Regions from separate parts of the Streptomyces sp. NPDC007863 genome, predicted to be linked through region 2. Evidence: riboswitches for the same ligand, from Rfam matches in the RefSeq annotation. Region 2 holds a riboswitch; each other region holds the start of a gene.

Region 1 (5,168 bases), on a different contig from region 2:
GACGCGGGGCGCGCGGACGTCCAGCACGATGGTCTCGCGCGCCCGCGACCAGTCCGGTTCCACCCAGTCGGCGCCCAGCGCGTGCGTCACGATGCCCCACACCTGGCCGGGCGGCACGTGGACCGAGCCGATCGCCAGGCCCGCCGTGGCGGAGACCACCAGCAGGACGGCCAGGACCACGAGGACGACGGCGAGACCGGCCGGCCGGCCCGGCCCGGCCCGCCCGTCGTCCCGTCCCCCCGGTCGCGCGACCCGCCCGGAGGCGGCGTCGGTGACCGGGGCCGTCACCGGAAGCTCTCGGGCCGGATGCCACGGGCCAGATCGTCCACCGCGTACGCCGACCGCACGCCGACCAGGGTGGCGGTCAACGGCAGCACGACGAACCGCTTGTTCCTGATGGCCGGCACGTCCTTCAGAGCGGGCTGGCCGAGCAGGAACTCCTTCTTCTGCTCGACGCTCCCGGCGCCCGCGTAGTCGTAGATTGCGATGACCTCCGGCCGGCGTTCGACGACCTGCTCCCAGGAGACGTCGCCGAAGACGTCGTCGAGGTCGGCGAAGACGTTCGTGCCACCGGCCAGCCGGATCAGTTCGGTGCCGAGGCTCTTGCCGCCCGCGGTGAAGGCCGCCTTGTCACCGCTGTCGTACACGAAGACGGGCACCGGCGGCGCGCCCTTGACGGCGGCGGAGGCCTTCCCGACCCGCGCCCGGAGGTCGGAGACCAGCTGGTCGGCGCGGTCGGACACGCCGAAGATCGTGCCGACGGTACGGATCTCCTCGTACGTGTCCTCCATCGTCACCCGCTTCTTCCCGCAGTACTCGCGGTTCAGGTGGGTGTCGACGCCCGCGTCCCGGAACGCCTTGCGGGAGCGGCCCTCCTTCTCGTCGAAGGCGCTGCCGTAGCCGCCGTACACGAGGTCCGGTTCGGCTTCCAGGACGGTCTCGAAGGACGGCTCCCTCTCCGCCAGTTCGGGGATCGACTCGTAGTCCTTCCGCAGTTCGGGCAGGACGGCGGAGTCGGGGAAGGCGGTGCCGACCATGCGGTCCTTCAGCCCCAGGGCGAGCATGAGCTCCGCCGGATGCTGATGGATGGTGACGACGCGGGCGGGCGCCTTGTCGTACGTGGTCTTCACACCGCAGTTGTCGATGGTGACGGGAAAACCTCCGCCCGACGGGGAGGCGGCCTTCGTGTCCTGGGCCGTGACCTGCGACGAGCCGCAGCCGGCGGTCAGGAGGGCCGCCGACAGGGCGACGGCCGTGGCCGCGGCGCGCAGGGCACGGCGCCGGCGGGCAGGGGTGAACAGCATGGAACGGTCGTACAAGTGAAGCCTCCTGGGGAGTCCGCGCTCCTCGGATCGGGCCCGCGACAGGCCAGTGTCCTGACTCCCGGATCGACGCTCCCCTTGCCTTCCCACGCACGGCGCAGTGGCATGCCGAAGGGTGCACTCCCCGGTCACAGTGGCGGGACCGTGCCGGAATCGCACCGGCTTCCTGTCTCCCGTCGCGGTGATGACCTGCTGATCCTACGATCCACGGCGCCCGCGTCAAAAGGGCGTGCGTATGCGCGTGCACGCCCCTCGTGACCTCCGAGGCGGCGGCCGAACCCCGCCTCCTCGGCCGTCCGGCATCTCGACCGCGAGGTACCCGAAGTACCCGAACCACACCGCGGTACCTCGTATTTCTCCGGTGCTGGTGGACCCCGAAGGCGACGGCGGCCACGTCAGCCGGAACGCGCCCGTCTGGGTAGGGGTGGACCCGTCACCCTTGGGCAGTGTCTACTGGACGCTGGCTTCTGCTCTCTGCACCCGCGGGGATGATCCCGACCGCATGTTCGCTGGTCAACTCGTCCAGCGCTGCTCCCTGCGCCCGCAGGGGATGAACCGGACGAGCTTCTCGACGCCCGAGAGAACCCCCCTTTGCTCCCCGCTGCTTCGGGGACGGTCCCGTCTGGCAGTCCGAGGCCCCGTTCCTCTGGAAATTCGTATCAAGCACGGGTCGGGCTTCCGCCGACAGACCTCCGTCCTGCCGCCCGCCGCCTGCCGTCTGCCGAGGGGGCGACCGGCGCGCGGTGAGTGTGTCAGTCAGGGAGCGGGGACGGGGCCGCCGGGCCGGAAGCGCTCCACCCCGACGATGTGCCGCACCTTGACCGGGCGGACGATGACCGCGACGCGCCGTTCCCCCGGCATGAGCCACTCGAAGCGCTCGCTGCCGAGGTACTTGCGGGCCAGCTGGTCCATCCGGTCGCGCGCCTCCTCGCCCTCGATGAAGCGGGATACCACCCCGTTGATCTGCACCCTGTCGAAGGGATCGGCGGCGTCCGCGTGCGAGAGGTAGACGCGCGGGTCGCGGCGCAGGTTCTCCTCCTTCACCCGACCCACCGACGTGTTGAACATCAGCTCGCCCTCGCCCTCCAGATCCACCCACATCGGGCTGACCTGCGGAGCTCCGTCGGCGAACACCGTGCCGACGTACCAGATGTTGGGGGCCTGCAGACGGGCGCGGACGGTCTCGTCGAAGGTCGCGGTCATCCGGGGAGAGTACAACCTGGATCGGGGAGACAACGGCCGGACGATCTCGCCGTCGGTGATCCAGGACAGGGCGGCGCTTGTGAACTGCATGGGAGCAGATGCTGGTTGACTGCCTTGTCGATGAGGACCTTGGTGAGCTGACGGGAAGCCGTCCCGCCGAATGCGAGACGGGTCCGTCGGAGAGACCGCGGACATGAACAACCGACCGCAGGAGGCGGGCAGGGTGGCTCGACCGACTCGGGCCACCCCAACCGAATCCACACCCAGGGATCTCCACTGCGCCGGCCCACGGGAAGATCCCCCGCCGCGCTTCGTCGCCGACGGTCGTGATGGTGACCGTGACGCGACTCCGCCGTCGTCCCCGGGGTCACGCGATCCGGTACTCGCATCGGCCACGGGCCCCTGGCTGCTCACGTCCCGAGCGTGGCGCCTCGGGTCGTGCGGGTACGACGAAGGGGTCGGCCGCCTCCGCACCCTGGATCGTCAGTCCCGAAGCGAGTGTTCGGGGTCGCCTCGCGTGCTCGGGCGAGGGCCTGCTGCCGGACGTCGCCGAACAACTGCATCGTGGTGGCGGCCAGGACATCGTCCTTGCCGATGGTCCGACTGGCCCCACTGCGGACGGACAGCGCTTGGAGAGAACCGTCGAGGGGAGGGGGCGTGCCCGGTTCGCCCGGCGTCACCAGGGTGACCGAGCCGAAGCGCTTCACCCCGCCCTCGCGGACGACCATGGCCGCGTCCCGGGCGAGGTCCGTCAGGAACGCGCTGGCGATTCCGTCCAGGTCGCGGACCATCGCGGGGACGGCCGTCACCCCCCGGCTCGACAGCAGCCTCTTGACCCCGGTCTCGAACCTGTGGGCGCCGACCACGGCACTCGGTTTGCGCGACCTGCGGCGTCGAGGAGGAGCCACAAGGACGCCCTCGACATCGTGTACGTCACCGGTCAGGCCCCTGAACGTCGGGCTGTGCTCGTACCACGCGGTCCCCACCTCCACCTCGACGTTCCGGTCGATCGCCGAGACGAGGTCCGCGGGCGTCAGCTTCCTCCGGGCCTCTTCCGCCGCCGCTCGCCTCGCGCCGTCGATGATCTCCGCCAGCACCGTCCCCGTCACCGACGCGGCGGCCCACGCGGCCGACCGTGAGACGTGCATCGGGGTCACGTCCCTGAACACCGCTTTGACGAGAGAAGGCTTGAACGGCGGGATGTCCGTGCGCGCAGCGCGCTCGGGACTGTTGCGCTCAGGGCATGCGGGCTGTGCGGTCATCAGAAGGATCGCTCCCTGCTGTCGAGGTATCGGCCACCTCCACTTCACCACGCGTCGGTAGAGCCTGGAGAAAACCCGTTGGCGGACCGTGGTGGCCGCTGCTACGTTTTCGGAGGCCGTGCGAGAGAACGAGGAGGTGGTACCCGTGAACGTATCGACATGGGTGCTCTCCTCCGGGGTCACGGTCGGGCGATAGGTCGTCCGGGAGCGCCGTTCCATGGCACTCCTGAAGGAACGAACATGCACATCACTTCCCGACAGCTCCTCGACGACGGTGTCCTCGAGCGCGAGTTCACCCTCGGTGAGATTCCGGGCATCCTGTGGACGCCCGAATCGGCATCCGCGTCCGCTCCCGTACCGCTGATCCTGATCAGCCCCCCGCCCCTCGGTCTGCGCGCGACGTACGCGAGACTGCTGGACCGGGCTCGTTCCTCCGTGGCGGACGGCTTCGCCGCGGCCACCATCGAGCTCCCCGGGAGCGGCGACCGGCCCCGCCTGCCCGACGCCGAGCGTGCCGTCGCCGACCTGCGCCGGGCGACGGGGGCCGGCGAGCCGGTCAGCGACGAGATCATCGACGCCCTTGTCCTCCCCCTGGTCGACCGGTCGGTCCCGGAATGGCAGGGCGCCCTGGACGCCCTCCTCGCGCTGCCCGAGATCGGCGGTCCGGTCGGGTACTCGGGGGGCGTGATCTCCATCGGCGTCCGCCTGGCGGTGGTCGAGCCCCGCATCTCGGCCGCTGTCCTGTTCGCCGGGAGTTTCGTCCCTCGCGCCGTGTTCGAGGAGGCCCGCAGGGTCACCATTCCCCTGCACGTCCTGTTGCAGTGGGACGACGAAGGGAACGACCGGCAGGCGGCCCTGGATCTGTTCGACGCCTTCGGCTCGAAGGAGAAGACTCTGCACGCCAACATGGGCGGGCACACCGGTGTCCCGCAGCACGCGGGGGACGCCGCGGCCCGGTTCTTCGTCCGACACCTGAGGTGAGGCCGGCCCGTCAGGGCCCCAGCCGACGGTAGGCCGTGGGCCCCTGCCAACCAGGCAGGGGCCCCTCCTTACCCGCTGCTTCCCGCGTACGCGGGGGCGGGGGCGGGAGATGACTCAGACGGAGGCTACGCCCGGCACGAACGCGTTGCGTCCACGAGGGAGAAGACCGGGAGTTGCGTCCCCCGTGGATCAGGTGATGTGTGCCGCTCGTCTTCCACCGGTCGACATACGACGGACCGGTCGGGGAGCATGTGGTCCGGGGCGTCGAGGGCGGGCGTTCGTAGGTCCGTGGGCGGTCCCGGCGGTGGCTCCGCCGATGGGCCGGCGTTCGAACACGGCATGCCGGCTCGCTCGCATGACTCCGGGTGACCGCCCAGGGCAGCCGGGCCGTTCCGCCTCT
Region 2 (5,168 bases):
CGGCCCGCGGGGTCCGCGTGGAGTCCCTCCTCGTCGAGGCGGACCACACCGGCATGAACGCCGTCGCGGAGCTGGCCGCCTCCGGCGCCCTGCGCGCCCACATCGAGGCCGTCTTCCCGCTCGCCGAGGCGGCCAAGGCGCACGCCCTCGGCGAGACGGACCGCACGACCGGCAAGATCGTGCTGACCGTCCCGTAGCGGACCGCCCGTGGCGCGCCGGCCGGTCCCCGCACTCCGGGGACCGGCCGCCCGCCTCCACGGGGATCTTCTAGGCTGGGGCCCATGCGGGTACTTGTCGCGGGCGCCACCGGCGCCGTGGGCCGTCAGCTCGTCCCTCGCCTGGAGGCGGCGGGGCACGAGGTCGTGGGCATCTCCCGGCGCGGTCCGCGCCCGGTGGACGTCCTGGACGCCGGAGCCCTGTCGCGGGCGGTGGCCGAGGCCGCGCCCGACGCGGTGGTGCACCAGCTCACCGATCTCGGCGGGGCGGACGGGGCCGCGAACAACCGGGTGCGCGTCGAGGGGACGCGCAACCTCGTGGACGCGGCCCGGGCGGCGGGCGTCGGCCGGATCGTCGCGCAGTCGATCAGCTGGGCGTACGCGCCCGGCGACGCGCCCGCCGACGAGTCCGTACCGCTCGACGGGACGGAGGAACCGCCCCGGGCCCGGATCGTCGCCGGCGTGCGGGCGCTGGAGGCCACGGTGGCCGAACTCCCGACGGCCGTCGTCCTGCGGTACGGGATCCTCTACGGTCCCGGCACCTGGTACGCGCCCGGTGGCGCGGTCGCGGCCGCCCTCGCCGGCGACCCCGGGGCCCGCTTCCTGGGCAGCACGGCCGCCGACGCGTCGGTGAGCTCCTTCGTGCACGTCGCGGACGCGGCGGACGCCGCCGTACGAGCCCTGTCCTGGCCCTCCGGGACGTACAACGTCGTGGACGACGAGCCGGCCCCCGCGCACGCCTGGCTGCCGCTGCTCGCGGAGTCGCTGGGAGTGCACGCGCCGGAACGGACCGAAGGGCGGACGCCCTGGGCCCGAGGGGCGCTCAACACCCGGGCCCGCGGTCTCGGCTGGGCTCCGGCCCGGCCGTCCTGGCGGACCGGCTTCGCGGATCAGGGCGACGCGTAGGCCTCACCCCTCAGGCGCCCACGGCTCCGGATGCTCGGGCCCCTCCATGACGGCGGCGCGCAGTCTCTCCTTCATGGACTCCGGCGGAGCCCGCGCCTCCTCGCGCTCGTGCACGAGACGGGCCGTGCTCCCCGTATGCGGCACTCGCGGTGATGCTGCCTCACCCGGACCACCCGGTCCCCGCCCGTGGTCCGGAACGCCCACCGGGCCGGTACCGGAGCCGGAGCCGGTACGGGAGTCGGAGCCGGAATCGGAGTCGGATCACTCCGTGACGGGCAGGCACTCGGCGAGCAGGGCGACGATGTCGCCCCAGGCCCGCTGGGCGTGCCTCGGGTGGTAGCCGACGCCGGGACGCACGGTGTGGTCGACCGTCGGGTGGTGGAAGGCGTGCAGGGCCCCTCCGTAGACCACGAGGCGCCAGTCGACGCCCGCGGCCTCCATCTCCGCGGCGAACGCGTCCCGTTGGGCGGGCGGCATGATCGGGTCCTCCGACCCGACCCCGGCCCAAACCGGGCAGCGAATGCGGGCCGCCTCACCCGGCCGGCCCGTGATCAGTCCGTTGACCGTCGCGATCGCGCGCAGGTCGACGCCGTCACGGCCGAGTTCCAGGGCGACCGCGCCGCCGGTGCCGTAGCCGACGGCGGCGATCCGGTCGGGGTCCGTCCGTGGTTCGGCACGCAACACGTCGAGCGCGGCGTGACCGATGTCCCGCATCCGGTCGGGGTCGCCGAGCAGCGGCAGGCACCGGGCCAGCATCTCCTCCGGATCGCCCAGATAGCGTCCACCGTGGAGGTCGAAGGCCAGCGCCACGTACCCCAGTTCGGCCAGGGCCTCGGCGCGGCGGCGCTCGACATCGCCGAGCCCCACCCCCTCGGGTCCGATCAGGACCGCGGGCCTGCGCCCGGCACCGGCCGGGAGCGCGAGGTGTCCGATCATCGTCAGGTCGTCGGCCGGGTAGGTGACCGTGCGTGTGGTGACCGTCGTCATGTGGCTTGACGGTAATGACCGTTGGGCCCGTTCGGGGTCGTGTTCACCGATGGCAGACAGCGGTCCGCCGGGGTCGCGCCCGCCGTGCCGCCCGGGCGGCACGGCGGACCTCGTGACCGGCGGGTGGCTCATATCACGTTCCACGGGCCGGACTTCCGCCGACGGCCGGCGGGGCGGACCCGTAGGGTGGCCGGTGCAGCTGGTTCGCCCCGCACGCCATGCGGGAGCGTCGTAAGAGGGAACCCGGTGGGAATCCGGGACTGCCCCGCAGCGGTGAGCGGGAACGACCGCCGTCATACGCACTGGACGTGACGTACTACGTCTGGGAAGCGACGGCCAGTAGGTGGCCTCCACGAGGAGGACGTGCCCGCGAGTCCGAAGACCTGCCCGTTGCCCGCACGCGGACCGTTCCGCGCGCGGCCATCCGGTGACCTCGAGGGCGGGTCGGCGCACATATCGGACGGGCGGCCGTGCCATGCCGCACACGCCTGCCGTCCGGTCCGTCGCCCCTTCGCGTCCTCGTCCGGTCCCCGGACCTCAGGGATTCATCTCGCGAAGGAGATCTCCGTGACCACGAAGTCCGCAGTCGCGGCGGCACGCGCCACCGTGTACGGCTACCCCCGTCAGGGACGGAACCGCGAACTCAAGAAGGCGATCGAGGGCTACTGGAAGGGCCGGGTCACCGCCGACGCCCTCCGTGCCACCGCCGCCGAGCTCAGGAGCGCGCACTGGCGGCAGCTGGCCGGAGCCGGCATCCACGAAGTGCCCACCGGCGACTTCTCGTTCTACGACCACGTCCTCGACACCACGGTCATGGTCGGCGCCGTCCCCGCGCGCCACCGGGAGGCCGTCCACGCCGACGCCCTCGCCGGCTACTTCGCGATGGCCCGCGGCACGCAGGACGTCGCCCCGCTGGAGATGACCAAGTGGTTCGACACGAACTACCACTACCTCGTGCCGGAGCTGGGCCCCGACACGGTCTTCGCGGCGGACTCGTCCCGGCAGGTCACCGAGCTGAAGGAGGCCCTCTCCCTCGGGCTGACCGCCCGCCCCGTGCTGGTCGGTCCGGTCACGTACCTGCTGCTGGCCAAGCCCGCCCCCGGTGTGGCGGCGGACTTCGAGCCCCTGACCCTGCTGGACCGTCTGCTGCCCGTCTACGCCGAGGTCCTCGCCGACCTGAGGGCCGCCGGCGCCGAATGGGTCCAGCTCGACGAGCCCGCCCTGGTCCAGGACCGCACGCCCGCCGACCTGAACGCCGCCGCCCGCGCCTACCGCGACCTCGGCGCCCTCACCGACCGGCCCAAGCTGCTCGTCGCCTCCTACTTCGACCGGCTCGGCGACGCCCTCCCCGTCCTCGCCAAGGCACCGGTCGACGGCCTCGCCCTGGACTTCACCGGGCCGGCCGCCGCCAACCTCGACGCGCTGGCCGCCGTGGGCGGCCTTCCCGGCAAGCGGCTGGTCGCCGGCGTGGTCGACGGCCGCAACATCTGGATCAACGACCTGCACCGGTCCCTCACCACCCTGGGCACCCTCCTCGGCCTCGCCGGCCAGGTCGACGTCGCGGCCTCGTGCTCCCTGCTCCACGTACCGCTCGACGCGGCGGCCGAGAAGGACGTCGACCCGCAGATCCGGCGCTGGCTGGCCTTCGCGAAGCAGAAGACCGGCGAGATCACGACGCTCGCCACGGGCCTGGCCCGGGGCACCGACGCGATCACCGGCGAACTGGCCGCCAACCGCGCCGCCCTCGCCTCCCGTGCCAACTCCCCGATCACCCGGGACCCGGTCGTACGCGCCCGCGCCGAGGCCGTCACCGACGCGGACGCCCGCCGTCCCCAGCCGTACGCGGAGCGGGCCGCCGCCCAGCGGGCCCACCTCGACCTGCCCCTGCTGCCGACCACCACCATCGGCTCCTTCCCGCAGACCGCCGAACTGCGCGCCGCCCGCGCCGACCTGCGCGCCGGACGCATCGACGCCACCGGCTACGAGGAGCGCATCCGGGCGGAGATCCGGGAAGTGATCTCCTTCCAGGAGAAGACCGGGCTCGACGTCCTGGTGCACGGCGAGCCCGAACGCAACGACATGGTGCAGTACTTCGCCGAGCGGCTGGACGGCTACCTCGCCACGCGGCACGGCTGGGTCCAGTCGTACGGCACCCGCTACGTCCGCCCGCCGATCCTCGCCGGCGACGTCTCCCGCCCGGCGCCGATGACGGTGCGCTGGACCACCTACGCCCAGTCCCTCACCGGCAGGCCGGTCAAGGGCATGCTCACCGGCCCGGTCACCATGCTCGCCTGGTCGTTCGTCCGCGACGACCAGCCCCTCGCCGACACCGCGCGGCAGGTGGCCCTCGCCCTGCGCGACGAGGTGCACGACCTGGAGGCCGCCGGGACGTCGGTGATCCAGGTCGACGAACCCGCGCTGCGCGAGACCCTGCCGCTGCGCCGCGCCGACCACCCCGACTACCTCGCCTGGGCCACCGGGGCGTTCCGCCTCAGCACCGGCGGCGTGCGGCCGGACACCCAGATCCACACCCACATGTGCTACGCCGAGTTCGGCGACATCGTCCAGGCCATCGACGACCTCGACGCCGACGTCATCAGCCTGGAGGCCGCCCGCTCCCACATGCGGGTGGCCCACGAGCTCGCCGCCCACGGCTATCCGCGCGAGGCCGGTCCCGGCGTCTGGGACATCCACTCCCCGCGCGTCCCCTCGGCGGAGGAGGCCACGGCCCTCCTCCAGGAGGGACTCGGAGCCATCCCCGCCGAGCGGCTGTGGGTCAACCCCGACTGCGGCCTGAAGACCCGCGGCTGGGCCGAGACCCGCGCCTCGCTGGAGCACCTCGTGGCCGCGGCCCGCACGGTCCGCGACCGGCTGTCGCCTTCCTGACCCGCAGCCGGTTCGCCGCCGCGACTCGCGAAGGAGAGATCACGTGGCCGATCCCACCGTCACCGGCCCCGCCCCCGTGTCCCGTCCGGTCAAGACGCCGGACGACTCCCGGGTGGCCCTCGCCCACATCATGAGCGAGCACGACACCAACCTCTACGGCACCATCCACGGGGG
Region 3 (5,168 bases), on a different contig from region 2:
TCCGCGGTGATCGCCGCGCGGGCCAGGGCGCCGGCCCACTCCGGGAGCTGTCCGGCCGGGAGCTCGCGCGGCCGCCAGGCCCCGGTCCCGGCGGCCTCGGCGGCGTCCAGGAAGGCGAGGGCGCAGGTCAGGGCGGCGCGGGCGGCGGTTTCGGCGGGGGCGCCGGCGTCGGCGGTGGCGCCGGTGGCCGTTCCGGCACCGGGCGCGGGACCGGTGGCCGGTTCGGTACCGGCCGCGGCGGCGCCGGCCGCTTTGGGCGCGGGCGCCGGCAGGCGGAAGGTCTCCGTGCCCGCCGTCAGGAACGCGGCGCCGTCCGGTGCTGCGATCAAGGTCACATCGCCGCCGAGCCCCGCGACGTCGCCGCGGCCGTCGTCGAGGGCGAAGAGGAAGCGGCCGGAGAGGGCCGCCGCGCGGGGCTCCGCGCAGAGCGCGGCGTCCAGGGCGCGGGCCCACAACTGCACGTCGCCGTGGCCGAGTCCGTCGAGTCCGGCGGCCGGGGAGGCCACGATGTTGCGGACCCGCTCGTGGGTGGGGGAGGGCAGCAGGCCCGCGTCGGCGAGGAGCGCGGCGAGACCGGCGCCGCAGCCGTCGCGCAGGCCGCGCAGCTCGGCGTTGCCGCGCGAGGTGACGGAGAGGCTGCCGTCGCCCAGCGACTCCGCCGCGTCGGCCAGGACCATGACCTGACGTGACGTCAATCGCCCGGCGGGCAGACGGAGTCGGGCGAGGAGCCCGTCGGCGGCGGCGTGCAGCCGGAGCGCCCCCGGGCACGCGTCGTCACGGTCCCTCGTCGGCGCTTCGCCCGGTTCGGGCGAGGGGGGCGGGGTCGGCGGCATGGCGGCGAGCATACCCACGGGGAACCGGACGGCCACCGAGTGTGATCCGGCCGACTCTCCGGTCCCCTCCGGCCCGCCGACGCCACGCCTTACTATGCAGATCGGCATGGGGTCCCAGGGCCCCGGGGAGGAAGCCCGGTGAGAATCCGGCGCGGTCCCGCCACTGTGAGCCCGTACCGGCCGTCGGTACGGGTGAGTCAGGAACTCCCCGCCGACCCACGACCACCCGGGGCGCGGACAACCCCGAGGAAGGCCTGAGCCTCGCCATGCTCCTGCTGCTGTCGCACTCCGACACCGACCTGCTCAGCGCCCGCGCGGCCGGAGGGCCGGTGGAGTACCGCTTCGCCAACCCCTCCCGCCTGCCGCTCGGCGACCTCCCGGGCCTCCTCGACGGCGCCGAGCTCGTCGTCGTCCGCCTCCTCGGCGGCGTCCGCTCCTGGGAGGAGGGGCTCGACGCGATCCTCGCCACCGGGAAGCCGGTCGTCGTCCTCAGCGGCGAACAGGCCCCCGACGCCCAGCTGATGGCCGCCTCCACGGTGCCGGTCGGCGTCGCCACCGAGGCGCACGCCTACCTCGCGCACGGCGGCCCCGCCAACCTGGAGCAGCTGGCCCGCTTCCTCTCCGACACCGTCCTCCTCACCGGTCACGGCTTCGAGGCCCCGGCCGCCGCCCCCACCTGGGGCCCGCTGGAGCGCACCGCCCGCGTCACCGAGGGCCCGACGGTCGCCGTGCTCTACTACCGCGCCCACCACATGAGCGGGAACACCGCCTTCGTCGGCGCCCTCTGCGACGCGATCGAGGACGCCGGGGCCCGCGCGCTCCCGCTGTACGTGGCCTCGCTGCGGGCCCCCGAGGAGGAGCTGCTCGCCGAGCTCCGCGGGGCCGACGCGATCGTCACCACCGTCCTCGCCGCCGGCGGCACCAAGCCGGCCGCCGCGCAGGCCGGCGGCGACGAGGAGGCCTGGGACGCGGGCGCGCTCGCCGCGCTCGACGTGCCCGTCCTCCAGGCGCTGTGCCTGACCGGCTCGCGGGCGAACTGGGAGGAGAACGACGAGGGCCTGTCGCCGCTGGACGCGGCCAGCCAGGTCGCCGTCCCCGAGTTCGACGGCCGGCTCATCACCGTCCCGTTCTCCTTCAAGGAGATCGACGCCGACGGCCTGCCCGCGTACGTCGCCGACGCCGAGCGCGCCGCCCGCGTCGCCGGCATCGCCGTCCGCCACGCCCGCCTCCGGCACATCCCGAACCCGGAGAAGCGGCTGGCGCTGGTCCTCTCCGCGTACCCGACCAAGCACTCCCGCATCGGCAACGCCGTCGGCCTCGCCACCCCCGCCTCCGCCGTCGCCCTGCTGCGCCGGCTGATCGAGGAGGGGTACGACTTCGGGCCCGAGGCCGACCTCCCCGGCCTGGTCTCCGGCGACGGCGACGAGCTGATCCACGCCCTCATCGAGGCCGGCGGCCACGACCAGGACTGGCTCACCGAGGAGCAGCTGGCGAAGAACCCGGTCCGCATCCCGGCCGCCGACTACAAGCGCTGGTACGCCGAACTCCCGGCCGAGCTGCGCGAGCGGGTCGAGGAGCACTGGGGCCCCGCGCCCGGCGAGATGTTCCTCGACCGGTCCCGGAACCCGGAGGGCGACATCGTCCTCGCCGCCCTGCGCCGCGGGAACCTGCTGGTCCTCATCCAGCCGCCGCGCGGCTTCGGCGAGAACCCGATCGCGATCTACCACGACCCCGACCTGCCGCCCTCCCACCACTACCTGGCCGCCTACCGCTGGATCGCGGCGCGCGCGCAGGACGGCGGCTTCGGCGCCGACGCGATGGTCCACCTCGGCAAGCACGGCAACCTGGAGTGGCTGCCGGGCAAGAACGCCGGCCTGTCCGCCGCCTGCGGCCCCGACGCGGCCCTCGGCGACCTGCCGCTGGTCTACCCCTTCCTCGTCAACGACCCGGGCGAGGGCACCCAGGCCAAGCGCCGCGTCCACGCCACCCTCGTCGACCACCTCGTGCCGCCGATGGCCCGCGCCGACTCGTACGGCGACATCGCGCGCCTGGAGCAGCTCCTCGACGAGTACGCGCAGATCTCCTCCATGGACCCGGCGAAGCTCCCGGCGATCCGCGCCCAGATCTGGACCCTCATCCAGGCCGCCAAGCTCGACCACGACCTCGGCCTCCAGGAGCGCCCCGAGGACGACGGCTTCGACGACTTCCTGCTGCACGTCGACGGCTGGCTGTGCGAGGTCAAGGACGCCCAGATCCGCGACGGCCTGCACGTCCTCGGCGGCGCGCCCACCGGCCCCGAGCGGGTCAACCTCGTCCTCTCCATCCTCCGCGCCCGCCAGATCTGGGGCGGCACGCAGGCGCTGCCCGGTCTGCGCGAGGCGCTCGGCCTGGACGAGGGCGCCGCGACCCGCACCACCGCCGACGAGGCGGAGGCGAAGGCCCGCGAGCTGGTCGAGGCGATGGAGGCCGCCGGCTGGTCCGTGGACGTGGTCCCGGCGGTCGCCGCCGCGTACGGCCCCGAGGTCCACGACGTGCTCCGCTTCGCCTGCGAGCAGGTCGTGCCGCGCCTCGCCGCCACCACCGACGAGCTGACGCACGCCGTGCACGCCCTGAACGGCGGCTTCGTGCCCGCCGGCCCGTCCGGCTCGCCGCTGCGCGGCCTGGTCAACGTGCTGCCGACCGGCCGGAACTTCTACTCCGTCGACCCGAAGGCCGTGCCGTCCCGGCTCGCCTGGGAGACCGGCCAGGCGCTCGCGGACTCGCTGCTGACCCGCTACCGCGAGGACAACGGCGAGTGGCCGACCTCGGTGGGCCTCTCCCTGTGGGGGACGAGCGCGATGCGCACCGCCGGCGACGACGTCGCCGAGGCGCTGGCGCTGCTGGGCGTCCGCCCGCTGTGGGACGAGGCCTCGCGCCGCGTCAACGGCCTGGAGCCGATCCCCCTGGAGGAGCTGGGCCGTCCGCGCGTCGACGTCACGCTGCGCATCTCCGGCTTCTTCCGGGACGCGTTCCCGCACGTCATCGGCCTCCTCGACGACGCCGTCCGGCTGGTCGCGGGCCTGGACGAGCCGGCCTCGGAGAACTACGTCCGCGCCCACGCCCAGGCCGACCTCGCCGAGCACGGCGACGAGCGCCGCGCCACCACCCGCATCTTCGGCTCGCGGCCGGGCACGTACGGCGCGGGCATCCTGCAGCTGATCGACTCGCGGGACTGGCGCACCGACGCGGACCTCGCCGAGGTCTACACGGTGTGGGGCGGGTACGCGTACGGGCGCGGGCTCGAAGGCCGGCCGGCGCGCGCGGAGATGGAGACCGCGTACAAGCGGATCGCCGTCGCCGCGAAGAACACGGACACCCGCGAGCACGACATCGCCGACTCGGACGACTACTTCCAGTACCACGGCGGCATGGTGGCGACCGTCCGCGCGCTGCGGGGCACGGCCCCCGAGGCGTACATCGGCGACTCGACCCGCCCGGAGACCGTCCGTACGCGCACCCTGGTCGAGGAGACCTCCCGGGTCTTCCGGGCCCGCGTGGTCAACCCGCGCTGGATCGAGGCGATGCGGCGCCACGGCTACAAGGGCGCCTTCGAGCTGGCGGCGACCGTCGACTACCTCTTCGGCTACGACGCCACGACCGGTGTCGTCGCCGACTGGATGTACGACAAGCTCACCCAGGAGTACGTCCTCGACGAGACCAACCAGGCCTTCCTCAAGGAGGCCAACCCCTGGGCCCTGCACGGCATCGCCGAACGCCTCCTGGAGGCGGAGTCGCGCGGCATGTGGGAGAAGCCGGACCCGGAGACGCTGGCCGCGCTGCGCCAGGTCTTCCTGGAGACGGAAGGCGACCTGGAGGACGGCGCCTAGCCTTCCCGGCACCCCGCCGTTCCGTCGTGGGACGGCGGGGTCCGCTCAGGCGCTGGCCACGCGGAGGCCGAGGGCGACGGCCGGGAGGACCGCCAGGACGAGGGCCGGCGCGAGGGCGTAGTCCTTCACGCGGACGTGGGCGACGACCGCGCCGATGAAGTAGAGGACCAGGCCGACCGCCGCGGCCTCGCCGAGCACCGGGATCACCAGGCCCGCGAGCAGTCCCAGCGCCCCGGCCACCTTCGCCGTGCCCAGCCACGGCAGCCAGCCGTCCGGTACGCCCACCTTCGTCATGCTTCCCACGACCGAGGGGTTGCGGGTGAAGGTCGCGACGGCGGAGCCGGTCATGGCGAGCGCGAGCAGGACGGCGAGGACGACGTAACCGATGAACATGGGGACGCTCCGACGATTTAGGGACAGGAATCGTTGAAGCGTAACAACGATTTATCTCGCTCCACAATGTCGTTGT

What was found. Region 2 has a riboswitch for cobalamin ahead of metE (5-methyltetrahydropteroyltriglutamate--homocysteine S-methyltransferase). Riboswitches for the same ligand answer to the same signal wherever they lie in the genome.
Region 1: another riboswitch for cobalamin. It lies ahead of ABZ621_RS17060 (ABC transporter substrate-binding protein); the one in region 2 lies ahead of metE (5-methyltetrahydropteroyltriglutamate--homocysteine S-methyltransferase).
Region 3: another riboswitch for cobalamin. It lies ahead of cobN (cobaltochelatase subunit CobN); the one in region 2 lies ahead of metE (5-methyltetrahydropteroyltriglutamate--homocysteine S-methyltransferase).

What each region holds. Positions count from the first base shown of each region.
Region 1 is NZ_JBEYEI010000010.1:17,951-23,118, reverse strand. Features, by position in the region: gene ABZ621_RS17065 (iron ABC transporter permease) at 1-288, opposite strand, end outside; gene ABZ621_RS17060 (ABC transporter substrate-binding protein) at 285-1,304, opposite strand; cobalamin riboswitch at 1,349-1,530, opposite strand; gene ABZ621_RS17055 (TIGR03618 family F420-dependent PPOX class oxidoreductase) at 2,079-2,525, opposite strand; gene ABZ621_RS17050 (hypothetical protein) at 2,936-3,787, opposite strand; gene ABZ621_RS17045 (alpha/beta hydrolase) at 4,028-4,768, shown strand.
Region 2 is NZ_JBEYEI010000027.1:97,259-102,426, reverse strand. Features, by position in the region: gene ABZ621_RS33450 (NADP-dependent oxidoreductase) at 1-197, shown strand, start outside; gene ABZ621_RS33445 (NAD(P)-dependent oxidoreductase) at 282-1,121, shown strand; gene ABZ621_RS33440 (dienelactone hydrolase family protein) at 1,383-2,108, opposite strand; cobalamin riboswitch at 2,307-2,500, shown strand; gene metE (5-methyltetrahydropteroyltriglutamate--homocysteine S-methyltransferase) at 2,676-4,994, shown strand; partial or broken gene ABZ621_RS33430 (acyl-CoA thioesterase) at 5,125-5,168, shown strand, end outside.
Region 3 is NZ_JBEYEI010000005.1:277,693-282,860, reverse strand. Features, by position in the region: gene ABZ621_RS10495 (cobalamin biosynthesis protein CobG) at 1-833, opposite strand, end outside; cobalamin riboswitch at 925-1,060, shown strand; gene cobN (cobaltochelatase subunit CobN) at 1,100-4,699, shown strand; gene ABZ621_RS10485 (DoxX family protein) at 4,745-5,092, opposite strand.